3 regions of the Pseudomonas sp. GNP014 genome follow, and region 2 is predicted to be linked to each of the others. Evidence: predicted binding sites of a transcription regulator. Region 2 holds the regulator's gene; each other region holds the start of a gene.

What was found. The regulator sigma-54, encoded in region 2, starts transcription at its own class of promoters, with help from an activator protein. The targets are predictions, from matches to a motif close to ANTGGCATNNANNTTGCTNT.
Positions count from the first base shown of each region.
Region 1: a site for sigma-54 is predicted at 1,275-1,294, ahead of flgB (flagellar basal body rod protein FlgB). Genes of this name have one in related genera too.
Region 3: a site for sigma-54 is predicted at 2,460-2,479, ahead of glnK (P-II family nitrogen regulator). Genes of this name have one in related genera too.

Region 1 is NZ_JBTGUS010000001.1:5,839,243-5,843,471, forward strand. Features, by position in the region: gene flgD (flagellar hook assembly protein FlgD) at 1-361, opposite strand, end outside; gene flgC (flagellar basal body rod protein FlgC) at 377-820, opposite strand; gene flgB (flagellar basal body rod protein FlgB) at 824-1,234, opposite strand; gene cheR (protein-glutamate O-methyltransferase CheR) at 1,608-2,435, opposite strand; gene ACXX9E_RS26275 (chemotaxis protein CheV) at 2,482-3,414, opposite strand; gene flgA (flagellar basal body P-ring formation chaperone FlgA) at 3,497-4,229, shown strand, end outside.
Region 2 is NZ_JBTGUS010000001.1:2,259,152-2,263,380, reverse strand. Features, by position in the region: gene lptA (lipopolysaccharide transport periplasmic protein LptA) at 1-253, shown strand, start outside; gene lptB (LPS export ABC transporter ATP-binding protein) at 253-978, shown strand; gene ACXX9E_RS10015 (RNA polymerase factor sigma-54) at 1,163-2,656, shown strand; gene hpf (ribosome hibernation-promoting factor, HPF/YfiA family) at 2,730-3,038, shown strand; gene ptsN (PTS IIA-like nitrogen regulatory protein PtsN) at 3,051-3,515, shown strand; gene rapZ (RNase adapter RapZ) at 3,518-4,229, shown strand, end outside.
Region 3 is NZ_JBTGUS010000001.1:971,383-975,611, forward strand. Features, by position in the region: gene ACXX9E_RS04560 (secondary thiamine-phosphate synthase enzyme YjbQ) at 1-328, opposite strand, end outside; gene ACXX9E_RS04565 (ammonium transporter) at 544-1,881, opposite strand; gene glnK (P-II family nitrogen regulator) at 1,920-2,258, opposite strand; gene ACXX9E_RS04575 (accessory factor UbiK family protein) at 2,672-2,932, shown strand; gene ACXX9E_RS04580 (BRO-N domain-containing protein) at 3,292-3,819, shown strand; gene ACXX9E_RS04585 (HigA family addiction module antitoxin) at 3,814-4,083, opposite strand.

The DNA.
Region 1 (4,229 bases), 3.6 Mb from region 2:
CGGCCTTGTCGGTCTGAGCGATGACCGAGCGACCGACCAGCGACGACGCCTGCAGGGCCTGCGAGGAGTTGTAGTTGCCGGCGATGCCACTGACGGTGGTGTTCAGCGTGGTGATGCCTTCCAGGCTGCTGAACTGCGCCAGTTGCGCGACGAACTCGCTGTTGTCCTGCGGATCGAGCGGGTTCTGGTTTTTCAGCTGGGTGACCAGCAGTTGCAGAAACGCATCTTTGCCCAGGGCCTGCTTGCCGGTGGCGCTATTGGTGGCTGCAGCCAGGCCGCCAGTGGTCGTCCCGGTCTTGACCGAAGAATTGGACAGGACGTCCTTGATATTCACGCCGCTGGTGGAATCGGAAACACTCATGGCAGTCGCCCCTTATTACTGACCGAGGGTCAGTACCTTCTGCATCATGGTTTTGGCGGTGTTCATCATTTCGGCGTTGGTCTGGAACGAACGGCTCGCGGAAATCATGTCAGCCATTTCTTCCACCACGTTGACGTTTGGGTAGTAGACGTAGCCCTTGGCGTCGGCGGCCGGATGGTTCGGCTCGTAACGCGCTTCGAGGTTGCTCTGGTCTTCGACCACACCAAGCACCTGCACGCCTTGACCGGCAGCGTCCTGACTCTGGAACAGCGAGTTGCTGCCGCTGTTCTGGCCGCCCTGGAACATGGTGGCGAACACCGGGTGACGGGCGCGGTAGGTCTGGTCGATGCTCGACGAAACGGTTTCGGCGTTGGCGATGTTCGAGGCCACGGTGTTCAGACGCGTGGTTTGTGCGCTCATGCCGCTGCCGGCAATGTTGAAAACGCTGGACAGGGACATGGATTACTCTCCGCGCAGGGCTGACACCAGCCCTTTGAATTTGCTGTTGAGCAGGGTGAAGCTGGCCTGGAAGCCGACCGCGTTTTCCGCGTAGTTCGACTGCTCCAGTTGAGCGTCCACGGTGTTCTGGTCGATCGAAGGCTGCATCGGCGTGCGATACATCAGCGATTCGTCGCCATTGCCCAGACCTTCGGCCTCGATGTGACGGCTGTTGGTCATGTTCAGGGCAAACGTGCCACCGCTTTTGGTTTTCTCGGTCTGTGCTTCGAGCACTTTGGAGAAGTCCAGATCCCGCGCCTTGTAGTTCGGGGTGTCGGCGTTGGCGATGTTGTTGGCCAACACTTCGGCACGCTGGGCGCGGAAGCCCAATGCTTGTTCGTGAATGCCGAGCGCTTTGTCGAAGCTGATGCTCATGTCGGGAACCTTCAGGTGACCGGTTTTTCGTACCTGAGCTTTAGCAAGGGCCGTGCCAAACAGAAGAACCCCCGTAAACCGGGGCCTGGCGGGGGATCGGCAATGCGGCAATGCCAGAAAAGCGGCAACCGGTTTCCGCCGGATGCCGCTTTTCTGCCGCTTGCCCCCCCTCTCTCACCCACCAATGTCCTCTGCAGGAGTGAGCCAGCTCGCAATAGCCGTGTGTCAGGCGCCGATGATGTTGGATGTATTACCGCTATCGCGAGCAGGCTCACTTCTACAGGGGGTTTGGGGTGAATTGAGACTGAATGCCAGGCACAAAAAAACGGGAGGCCTTTTAGGGCCTCCCGTTTTTTTGTGTTGCCGCAGCCAATCACTTCGCCTGGTAAATGATCCCCGGGCTGCACTGGACCATCTGGTAATGATCCGGCAAACCGTTCAGCGCTTCGGAAGCGCCAAGGAACAGATACCCGCCCGGTTTCAGCGTGCTGTGAATGCGCAACAGGATGTCTTTCTTCACCTCGGCGGAGAAGTAGATCAGCACGTTGCGGCAGAACACGATGTCGAACTTGCCCAGACTGGCGTAGCTGTCGAGCAGGTTGAACGAACGGAATTCCACCCGGTTCTTGATCGGCGCCTTGATCACCCAGCGCCCCGGCCCTTTCGGGTCGAAGTAACGCTGCAGACGGTCGGCGGACAAGCCGCGACCGATCGCCAGGCTGTCGTACTCGCCGGTCTTGCAGTTGGTCAGCATGCTGCCGGACAAATCCGTGGCAACGATCTGCACGCCCATCTTCAACTGGCCGAGGTTGCTGCGCTCGAACTCGTCGATCGACATCGACAGCGAATACGGTTCCTGACCCGACGAGCACGCCGCCGACCAGATCCGCAGACGCTGGTTGGGGCTGGCCTTGATCGCCTCGGGCAGCACCTTGTTCTTCAAGACTTCAAACGGATAGGTGTCACGAAACCACAGGGTTTCGTTGGTCGTCATGGCATCGACCACCTGCTCGCGCAAACCGCTGCGCGGCTGGGTCTGGATGCGCTGAACCAGCTCACCCAGGGATTTGATGCCTTGCTGCTCCATCAGTTTGTTGAGACGGCTCGAGACCAGGTACTGCTTGTTTTCACCGAGCAAAATGCCACAGGCTTTTTCCAGGAAGACCCGGAACTGTTCGAAATCCAAATTACCCGTAGACAATGATGCCGCCTCTTAAATCGTGTTGACCGCCAGGGGCAAAGCGCCCCTAGCTGATATCTGCTGCTTTGATCCGGTCGACTACCCGGGATGCCAGGTCATCAGGACGGAATTTGGCCAGGAAGTCATCGGCACCGACTTTCTTGACCATCGCCTGATTGAATACCCCCGACAACGAAGTATGCAGGATGATATGAAGCTTTTGCATGCGTGGATCGCTGCGGATTTCCGCCGTCAGGGTGTACCCGTCCATCTCCGGCATCTCGATGTCGGAAATCATCATCAGGAACTCTTCTTCCGGCTTCTTGCCCTCGTCGACCAGCTTGCGCAGATAGTCCAGCGCCTGCTTGCCGTCGTTCAGCGCCACCACTTCGACGCCGACCGTCTGCAGGCAACGCGTGACCTGCTTGCGCGCCACCGACGAGTCATCGACCGTCAGCACGCGCAGCGACAACGCCTTGCTCTGGGTTTCGACGTCGACCACACCCACCGAAATCGCTTCCGGTGTCGGCGCCACTTCCGCCAGCACTTTCTCGACGTCGATGATTTCGACTAACTGATTGTCCACTCGAGTCACAGCGGTCAGGTAGTGATCGCGACCCGTGCCCTTGGGTGGCGGATGGATCTCTTCCCAGTTCATGTTGACGATGCGCTCCACCGAGCGAACCAGGAAACCCTGGGTCTTGGTGTTGTACTCCGTAATGATCACGAACGGACTGTTCTTGTCTTTCAACGCCCCGGAACCGGTCGCCATTGCCAGATCGAGGATCGGAATGGTTGCCCCCCGGATATTCGCCACCCCGCACACGACAGGACTGGACTTGGGCATCAACGTCAGCGACGGGCATTGCAGCACTTCCCGCACCTTGAACACGTTGATTCCGTAGAGCTGCTGACCGTCGAGACGGAACAACAACAGCTCCAGGCGATTCTGCCCTACCAGTTGCGTGCGCTGGTTTACCGAATCCATTACACCAGCCATGCCCAGACTCCTACACCAACGCCAAGTGTTGTTGCGACGCACATTCATTGCTAAACGGCACGGCGCTTGCTTTTTAACTCGTATGAACGCTCAAACGACATTTTTCCGACGCCTGACATCTTCCCTTCGCAGAGGGCTTTGCGCGGTGTCCGCCGTTTGCTTCTTTTTCGCTGGCAGCCCTGCCATTGCTGATGCGGTTACCTTGCCTGACATGCTTATCGGCGTCACTCAGGGCTTTCTTGAGTTCACCGTAGAAGACTATCTGGCTACCAGTCAAACGGAAGGCCGCTACGAAATCGAAGTAAACCAGCTCGACCCCCGCATGCACATGCCTATGTGCGACAAGGAATTGACAGCCAGCCTGGAGAGTCCGGCACGTCCGTTGGGCCGGGTAACGGTAAAGGTTCGCTGTGAAGGCACCTCGCCCTGGACCGTGTTCGTGCCCGCTCAAGTCCGCCTGTTTCGCGAGATTGTGACCACCACTCGACCGCTCAAACGCGCCGGCATTATCGAGCCGCGGGACGTGACCTTGCGCGAGCGCGACGTCAGCCTGATCAATCAGGGTTTTCTGACGTCCGTAGACGAAGCGATCGGGCAGAAATTGACCCGACCAACGGTCGCCGATCAGGTGATTACCCAGGTGCATCTGGAACAGGCAGAAGTCATTCGCAAGGGCGATCAAGTGGTCATCATCGCCCGCAGCGGTACGCTGGCTGTGCGAATGCCGGGCGAAGCCCTGTCCAACGGCGGCTTGAAGGAGCAGATCCGGGTGAAAAACCTCAACTCCCAGCGGGTCATCAAGGCGCAGGTCATCG
Region 2 (4,229 bases):
CGACACCAAGCCGGTTCAGGGCTGGGGTGTGACGATCCAGTACCATGCCGCGCAGAATCGCGTCGTACTGATCGACAAGGCCAAGGTTGTCGACAAGGACAACAACACCACCCAGGGCGAGAAAATCGTCTACGACACCGTGAAGAAACTCGCCAGCGCCGGTCGCGCGACCGGCAGCAAGGTCACCGAATCGCGTCCGCGTATCGACATGGTGATCCAGCCGAAGAAGAAAACCGACGAGAAAACCCAGTAATGGCAACTCTGAAAGCTCAGCACCTGGCCAAGGCCTATAAAAGCCGCCAGGTCGTGCGTGACGTCAGCCTGTCGATCGACAGCGGCCAGATCGTCGGCCTGCTCGGCCCTAACGGCGCCGGCAAGACGACGTGCTTCTACATGATCGTCGGCCTGGTGCAGGCCGATCAGGGCCGCGTACTGATCGACGATCTGGACGTCAGCCACCAGCCGATGCACGGTCGTGCCAAGGCCGGTATCGGCTATCTGCCGCAAGAAGCGTCGATCTTCCGCAAACTGTCGGTGGCCGACAACATCATGGCCATCCTCGAGACCCGCCCGGAACTCGACAAGGCAGGCCGTCGCAAGGAGCTGGAAAGCCTGCTGCAGGAATTCCACATCAGCCACATCCGCGACAACCTCGGCATGAGCCTGTCCGGTGGTGAACGCCGCCGGGTGGAAATCGCCCGCGCCCTGGCGACTGCACCGAAGTTCATCCTGCTCGACGAACCGTTCGCCGGTGTCGACCCGATCTCGGTCGGCGACATCAAGCAGATCATCCACCATCTCAAGGCCAAGGGCATCGGCGTACTGATCACCGACCACAACGTCCGCGAGACGCTGGACATCTGCGAAACCGCTTACATCGTCAACGACGGCCAGTTGATTGCCGAAGGCGACGCAGAAACCATTCTGGCCAACGATCTGGTCAAAGAAGTGTATCTGGGTCACGAGTTCCGCCTGTAAGCGCGACGTCCCGGTGGTTCGCGAGGGCGCTGTATCGTTGAAGCAGTTTTTTATACGTTTTAATTGTTACAGCGCTCTAGGCAAACACTTCAGTTTCAGGCATATAATTTGCTTAAGTTTGGCGCTTCGGCGCCCTGTAGTGGATGGCGCATAGCGCCGGCGAATAAGGTGTTAAGCCCCTGCCATGAAACCATCGCTAGTCTTGAGAATGGGCCAGCAGCTGACGATGACACCGCAGCTGCAACAGGCCATCCGCCTGCTCCAATTGTCGACCCTGGATCTGCAACAGGAAATCCAGGAGGCCCTGGAATCCAATCCGATGCTCGAACGCCAGGAAGAAGGCGACGACTTCGACAACTCCGACCCGCTGGCCGACAACGCCGAACACAAGCCCAATACCGAAATCCAGGAACCTTCCTACCAGGAATCCGCCCCGACGGTGGACAACCTCGAGGAGGGCGAATGGAACGAGCGCATCCCCAACGAGCTGCCGGTCGACACCGCGTGGGAAGACGTCTACCAGACCAGCGCCAGCAGCCTGCCCAGCAGCGATGATGACGAGTGGGATTTCACCACCCGCACTTCTGCCGGCGAGAGCCTGCAAAGCCACCTGTTGTGGCAACTCAATCTTGCCCCGATGTCCGACACCGATCGCCTGATCGCCGTGACGCTGATCGACTGCATCAACAACCAGGGCTACCTGGACGAGACCCTTGAAGAGATTCTCGAGGCATTCGACCCGGAACTGGATATCGAACTGGACGAAATCGAAGCCGTCCTGCACCGCATCCAGCAATTCGAGCCGGCCGGTATCGGTGCGCGCAACCTCGGTGAATGCCTGCTGCTGCAACTGCGCCAGTTGCCCGCCAAGACGCCGTGGCTCGCGGAAGCCAAACGCCTGGTCACCGATTACATCGACCTGCTCGGCAGCCGGGATTACAGCCAGTTGATGCGCCGCATGAAGCTCAAGGAAGACGAGCTGCGCCAGGTCATCGAACTGGTGCAAAGCCTCAATCCGCGTCCCGGTTCACAGATCGAATCGACCGAAGCCGAATACGTGGTACCGGACGTCATCGTGCGCAAGGACAACGAGCGCTGGCTGGTCGAACTGAACCAGGAATCAGTGCCACGCCTGCGGGTCAACGCGCAGTACGCCGGTTTCGTCCGTCGCGCCGACACCAGTGCCGACAACACCTTCATGCGCAATCAGTTGCAGGAAGCCCGCTGGTTCATCAAGAGCCTGCAGAGCCGCAACGAGACCCTGATGAAAGTTGCCACGCAGATCGTCGAGCATCAGCGCGGCTTTCTGGAGTACGGCGACGAGGCCATGAAACCGCTGGTCCTGCATGACATCGCTGAAGCGGTAGGCATGCACGAATCGACGATTTCCCGGGTGACCACGCAGAAATTCATGCATACCCCGCGCGGTATTTATGAACTGAAATACTTTTTCTCCAGCCACGTCAGCACCTCCGAAGGCGGCGAATGCTCGTCCACGGCGATCCGCGCGATCATCAAAAAACTGGTTGCCGCGGAAAATCAGAAAAAGCCGTTGAGTGACAGCAAGATCGCTGGTTTACTGGAGGCACAAGGCATTCAGGTGGCTCGCCGCACCGTCGCCAAGTACCGCGAATCCCTCGGGATCGCGCCTTCGAGCGAACGCAAGCGGTTGATGTAAGCCACGTTACAGCGTTCCAGTGGCAGGCTATCCAGCCTGCCGCTTTATGCACTGGCAACGAAGGAGAAGCTGTATGCAAGTCAACATCAGTGGACACCAACTGGAAGTGACCGAACCTCTGCGCGATTACATCAATGAGAAACTTCAACGATTAGAGCGCCATTTCGACAAGATCACCAACGTGCAAGTCACGATGTGCGTCGAAAAGCTGAAGCAGAAAATCGAAGCCACCTTGCATATTCCCGGCAGCGAAGTGGTCGCCAACGCAGAAGATACTGATATGTATGCTGCGATCGACTCACTCACCGACAAGCTGGATCGCCAACTCAAAAAGCATAAGGAAAAGACCCAGAGCCTGCTCCAGGGCGCTACCGGTCGATAACCCCCCTACTCCATGATCCGACTTGAAAGTATCCTGACCCCCGGCCGTTCCCTCGTGAACGTGCCGGGCGGCAGTAAAAAGAAAGCCCTCGAACAGATTGCCAACCTGATCGCCCGTGAAGTGCCTGATCTGGAGATGCAAGATGTCTTCGAGGCGTTGATTGCCCGTGAAAAACTCGGTTCCACCGGTTTTGGTAACGGCATCGCCATTCCTCATTGCCGCCTCAAGGGTTGCGAAGCGCCAATCAGCGCATTGATGCACCTTGATGCACCCATCGATTTCGATGCCATCGACGGCGCTCCGGTTGACCTGCTGTTCGTCCTGCTGGTGCCGGAAGCTGCCACCGATGCTCACCTGGAATTACTGCGCCAGATCGCCAGCATGCTCGATCGCAAGGAAGTTCGTGAAAAACTGCGCAGCGCATCGAGTAACGAAGCCTTGTATCAGGTCGTCCTGAGCGAGCAGAACGGTCACTAATCATGCGCTTGATCATTGTCAGCGGCCGCTCCGGCTCGGGTAAAAGCACCGCCCTGGATGTCCTTGAGGACAACGGCTATTACTGCATCGATAACCTGCCGGCCGGCCTGCTGCCGGAACTGGCCGAACGCGCGCTGATTCATACCGAGCTGGCGCAACCGCTGGTGGCCGTGTCGATTGATGCGCGCAACCTGCCCAGCCATCTGTCGCGCTTTCCGGAGCTGCTTGAAGAAGTCCGCAGCCGCCACATCCAGTGCGATGTGTTGTACCTGGATGCCGACGAAGAAACCCTGCTCAAGCGTTTTTCGGAAACCCGTCGCCGCCACCCTTTGAGCACGGCCAATCGTTCGTTGGCCGAAGCGATCAGTGATGAAACCGCTCTCCTCGGCCCGATTGCCGATCTGGCCGACCTGAAAATCAACACCACCAACCTCAACCTCTACCAGTTGCGCGACACCATCAAGTTGCGCCTGCTGAACCAGCCGGAGCCGGGAACGGCCTTTCTGGTCGAGTCATTTGGCTTCAAGCGCGGGATGCCGGTGGATGCGGACCTGGTGTTCGACGTCCGCTGCCTGCCCAATCCTTACTGGAAACCGGAGCTGCGCGCGCAGTCCGGGCTGGACGCACCCGTGGCCGAGTACCTGGCGGCGCAACCGGAAGTCGAGGAGATGTTTCAGGACATTTTCAGCTATCTGCACAAGTGGCTGCCGCGCT
Region 3 (4,229 bases), 1.3 Mb from region 2:
GTCGACCTGCCGACACCGGCAGACTGATCTGGCAGCCAAGCACGCTGGCCTTGAAGTGCGCCGGGAGGTCGTCCAGGCCTTCGTCGTTATGCTCATAGCCGTCTGCTCCTTGTGGGATCAGACGATTGAAAAATCGTTCGAAGTCGCGACGGACCGCCGGATCGGCGTTCTCGTTGATGGTCAACGACGCCGAGGTATGCTGCAGCCACAAATGCAACAGACCGACCCGACACTGCCTGAGTTCAGGCAGTCCGGCGAGTAACTCGTCCGTTACCAGATGAAAGCCCCGGGGCCGTGCCCGCAGGGTTATCAGAGTCTGTTGCCACATACAGTTCTCCGCACGTTCGGGGCGCATTCTAGCGCGCTCTGGGAAAAAACAAAGGCCCTAATATTCCCGCAATGTTGTAAGCGATTGGCCGCAGAAAAACGCTCGCCGTAAACACGACCAAAGACGTACGAAAAATCCTTTCAGCTGCTCTCTCTGCGACAAACTCCAGACAAAAAAATGCCCGGCAAGCCGGGCAAGTTTTTTGCTGCGCGTACTTACAGGTTGTAGCCGCGTTCGTTGTGTTGTGCCAGATCGAGGCCTACCGACTCTTCTTCCTCGGTCACACGCAGACCCATCACAGCGTCCAGGACCTTGAGGATGATGAAGGTGACGATCGCGGTGTAGATCACCGTGAAGCCGACGCCTTTGCACTGAATCCACACTTGCGCGGCGATGTCGGTCACGGTGCCGAAGCCGCCCAGCGACGGTGCAGCGAATACGCCGGTGAGGATCGCGCCGAGGATACCGCCGATACCGTGTACGCCGAACGCGTCCAGGGAATCGTCATAACCGAGTTTGCGTTTCAGGGTAGTGGCGCAGAAGAAGCACACCACGCCTGCCGCCAGACCGATCACCAGTGCGCCCATCGGGCCCACGGTGCCAGCAGCCGGAGTAATTGCTACCAGACCGGCCACCACACCCGAGGCGATGCCCAGTGCACTTGGCTTGCCGTGGGTGATCCACTCAGCGAACATCCAGCCCAGTGCGGCGGCAGCGGTAGCGATCTGGGTGACCAGCATCGCCATACCGGCGGTGCCGTTGGCCGCTGCGGCGGAACCGGCGTTGAAGCCGAACCAGCCAACCCACAGCATGGCCGCGCCCATCAGGGTGTAACCGAGGTTGTGCGGGGCCATCGGGGTGGTCGGGAAGCCTTTACGCTTGCCCAATACCAGGCAGGCAATCAGACCGGCGACACCGGCGTTGATGTGCACCACGGTGCCGCCCGCGAAGTCGAGTACACCCCAGTCCCACATCAGGCCGCCGTTGCCGGACCAGACCATGTGCGCGATTGGCGCGTAAACCAGGGTGAACCAGATAGCCATGAAGATCAGCATCGCGGAGAACTTCATCCGCTCAGCGAACGCACCGACGATCAGCGCCGGGGTGATGATCGCGAAGGTCATCTGGAAGGTGATGAACACCGCCTCAGGGAACAACGCCGCAGGGCCGGTCAGGCTCGAAGGCGTGACACCGGCGAGGAACGCCTTGCCCATGCCGCCGAAGAACGAGTTGAAGTTGACGACGCCCTGCTCCATGCCGGTGGTGTCGAACGCAATGCTGTAGCCATAAATGACCCACAGGATGCTGATCAGACCGGTAATGGCGAAGCACTGCATCATCACGGAAAGAATGTTTTTCGAGCGAACCATGCCGCCGTAGAACAGCGCCAGGCCCGGGATGGTCATGAACAGCACGAGGGCTGTCGAGGTGAGCATCCAGGCAGTGTCGCCAGAATTGAGGACTGGGGCCGCCACTTCGTCTGCCGCCATAGCGAGGCTGGGCATTACGATGGACAACAGGGCTCCTAGCCCTGCGAATTTACGCAGAGTCATATTGTTTTCTCCTGGGGCGTTGGGGTTTGTGGCGGCGCTTAGATCGCGTCGGTATCGGTTTCGCCGGTACGGATGCGAATCGCCTGTTCCAGATTGACCACGAAGATCTTGCCGTCACCGATCTTGCCGGTGTTGGCCGCCTTGGTGATCGCCTCGATCACCCGATCCAGATCCTTGTCGTCGATGGCCACGTCGATTTTCACCTTGGGCAGAAAATCGACCACATATTCCGCGCCGCGATACAGCTCGGTGTGACCCTTCTGCCGGCCGAAGCCTTTGACTTCAGTAACGGTAATGCCCTGCACGCCGATTTCGGACAGCGACTCGCGCACGTCGTCCAACTTGAACGGCTTGATGATGGCAGTGACTAGCTTCATGAAACTCTCTCCCGAATTGGTGGACTTGCCCCAGGAAAACAAACCCGACTCAAGTCTAAGCGCAGTGCCTGGCTTTGTAACGCATCGTCGGCCTTACCTGCCCGACTGACGCCAGCTAACCGCTGCTGACGAAACTCCCCGCTCCGTCTGCCGCACTGCATTCGTCACAGCGACTGCATCAGTGCATGGGTCGAAGGTGACTAAGCAGAAACCTTGCCATCTCGCCAAAAACCTCTGATTTCAATCCCTTGGCCGCTGCCGCAAGCCATCCCGTGCAAAAGGCCTTGTGGATACGCACAACAACGGTGCGTCGCCGTCCGTCCCCTTGCGCGAAAAGCGTGCATCCCTGACCACGGGATTGACTATAGACACTGCGTGATACACTGCCCGCCATTGTTTTCAGGACATTCCCCATGCTCGCGCCCAAAGACTTCCTCGACGCCCTGAGCGGCACCGCCTCCCGCCTGTTCAGCGGCGACACCCCGCTGCCGAAAGCCGAAATCGAAAGCCAGTTCAAGATGCTGCTGCAGAGCGCCTTCAGCAAACTCGATCTGGTGAGCCGTGAAGAGTTTGATAGTCAGATGGTCGTTCTGGCCCGCACTCGCGCTCGCCTCGAAAGCCTTGAAGCGAAGGTGGCTGAGATGGAAGCGAAGCTGACACCGCCGGCTGAATAATCCACTCCCCCTGTAGGAGCTGCCGAAGGCTGCGATCTTTTGATCTTCAGCCCTTCAACCATCCCGGCAACGTCCTACAACTTGCACCACCGCCGTCCGATTGCGCCGAAAAGCCCAGGTTTCTAAGCTCACCCGATGCTGAATGTTCAGCACCGGGTTTGGCGACCTGGATAGCTTAAGGCGCACGACAACCATGATGGCGGCTACATTTACCGCCACATCGTTTCATGGCGGTTGTGCGTGGGAGACCTTCGGGTCTGCCGGGTTCCTTTTGCTCCGGTTCGCCAACCCGCGTACAACTGCCACCCAATCGTTTGGCGACGATTGAGGGCAGCCCGTTAAGCAAGAGGAACTGCTCAATGATTCAAGAAGAGACTTATCTAAGCCCGCACATCTTCACCCGCCACAAACTCCCCCTCCACGCCCTCCTCATCCAGAACCAACCCTGGTTCTGTGCCCGAGACCTGAGCCGCCTGCTGCACATCTACCTCAACGAACGCATGCTGCGAAAACTCGACCCCGACCAATACCAAACCCGCAAAACCCTGATCCACCACCAGATCGAAAACACCCTGCTGATCAGCGAATCCGGCATCTACGCCCTCCTCGTCTACCACTACTGCCCCGAATACCGAGCGCTGCGCGAATGGCTCACCCACCAAGTCATCCCCACCCTGCGCGACGCCCAACACCCCACCACAAGCGAACGCCCACAACTGAGCCTGCTCAATTGGCCGGACATGACGTTGAGTTTGTTGCACTGGAATAATCAGCCGTGGATACGGTTGCAGGATGTGCCGCTGATGGTGGTGGAACGGGAAGAGCCGAAGCGCCCAGTAACGGGGCCTTGGTGGAAAAGAGCTTCGCGGATGCTGCAATCGCTATAAGACCGCATGCCGGAGCTGAGCCCTGCGCAAATCGTAAGTCGACTGAAGATTCATCCAGAACTCAGGCGTAGTGTTGAGATGAATGGCAAGTCTGATTGCCAGATCGGCGCAGATCCTGAGCTGGCAACTCACAAGCTTTTCGATCTCACTTTCGGGCCATTTCGTGGGCATGGCCAGATCCATGACGGTCATGCCCAACGGCTCCATGAATTCCTTATTCAGAACCTCGCCCGAATGAATCGGGCGCATACCATTGCGGTTCATTTTTCGCCTCCAGAGGCTGCGTTGAGTGGCCAAACTGGGGCATCCGGTTCAGGGAAGCAAGCCATCGAAACCGTTTCGCCGGCGTCCTACAACTAATAGGGCAGGGCCCTACAAAAATCGGCGTCTGCGCCTGATTCCGTGAGTTC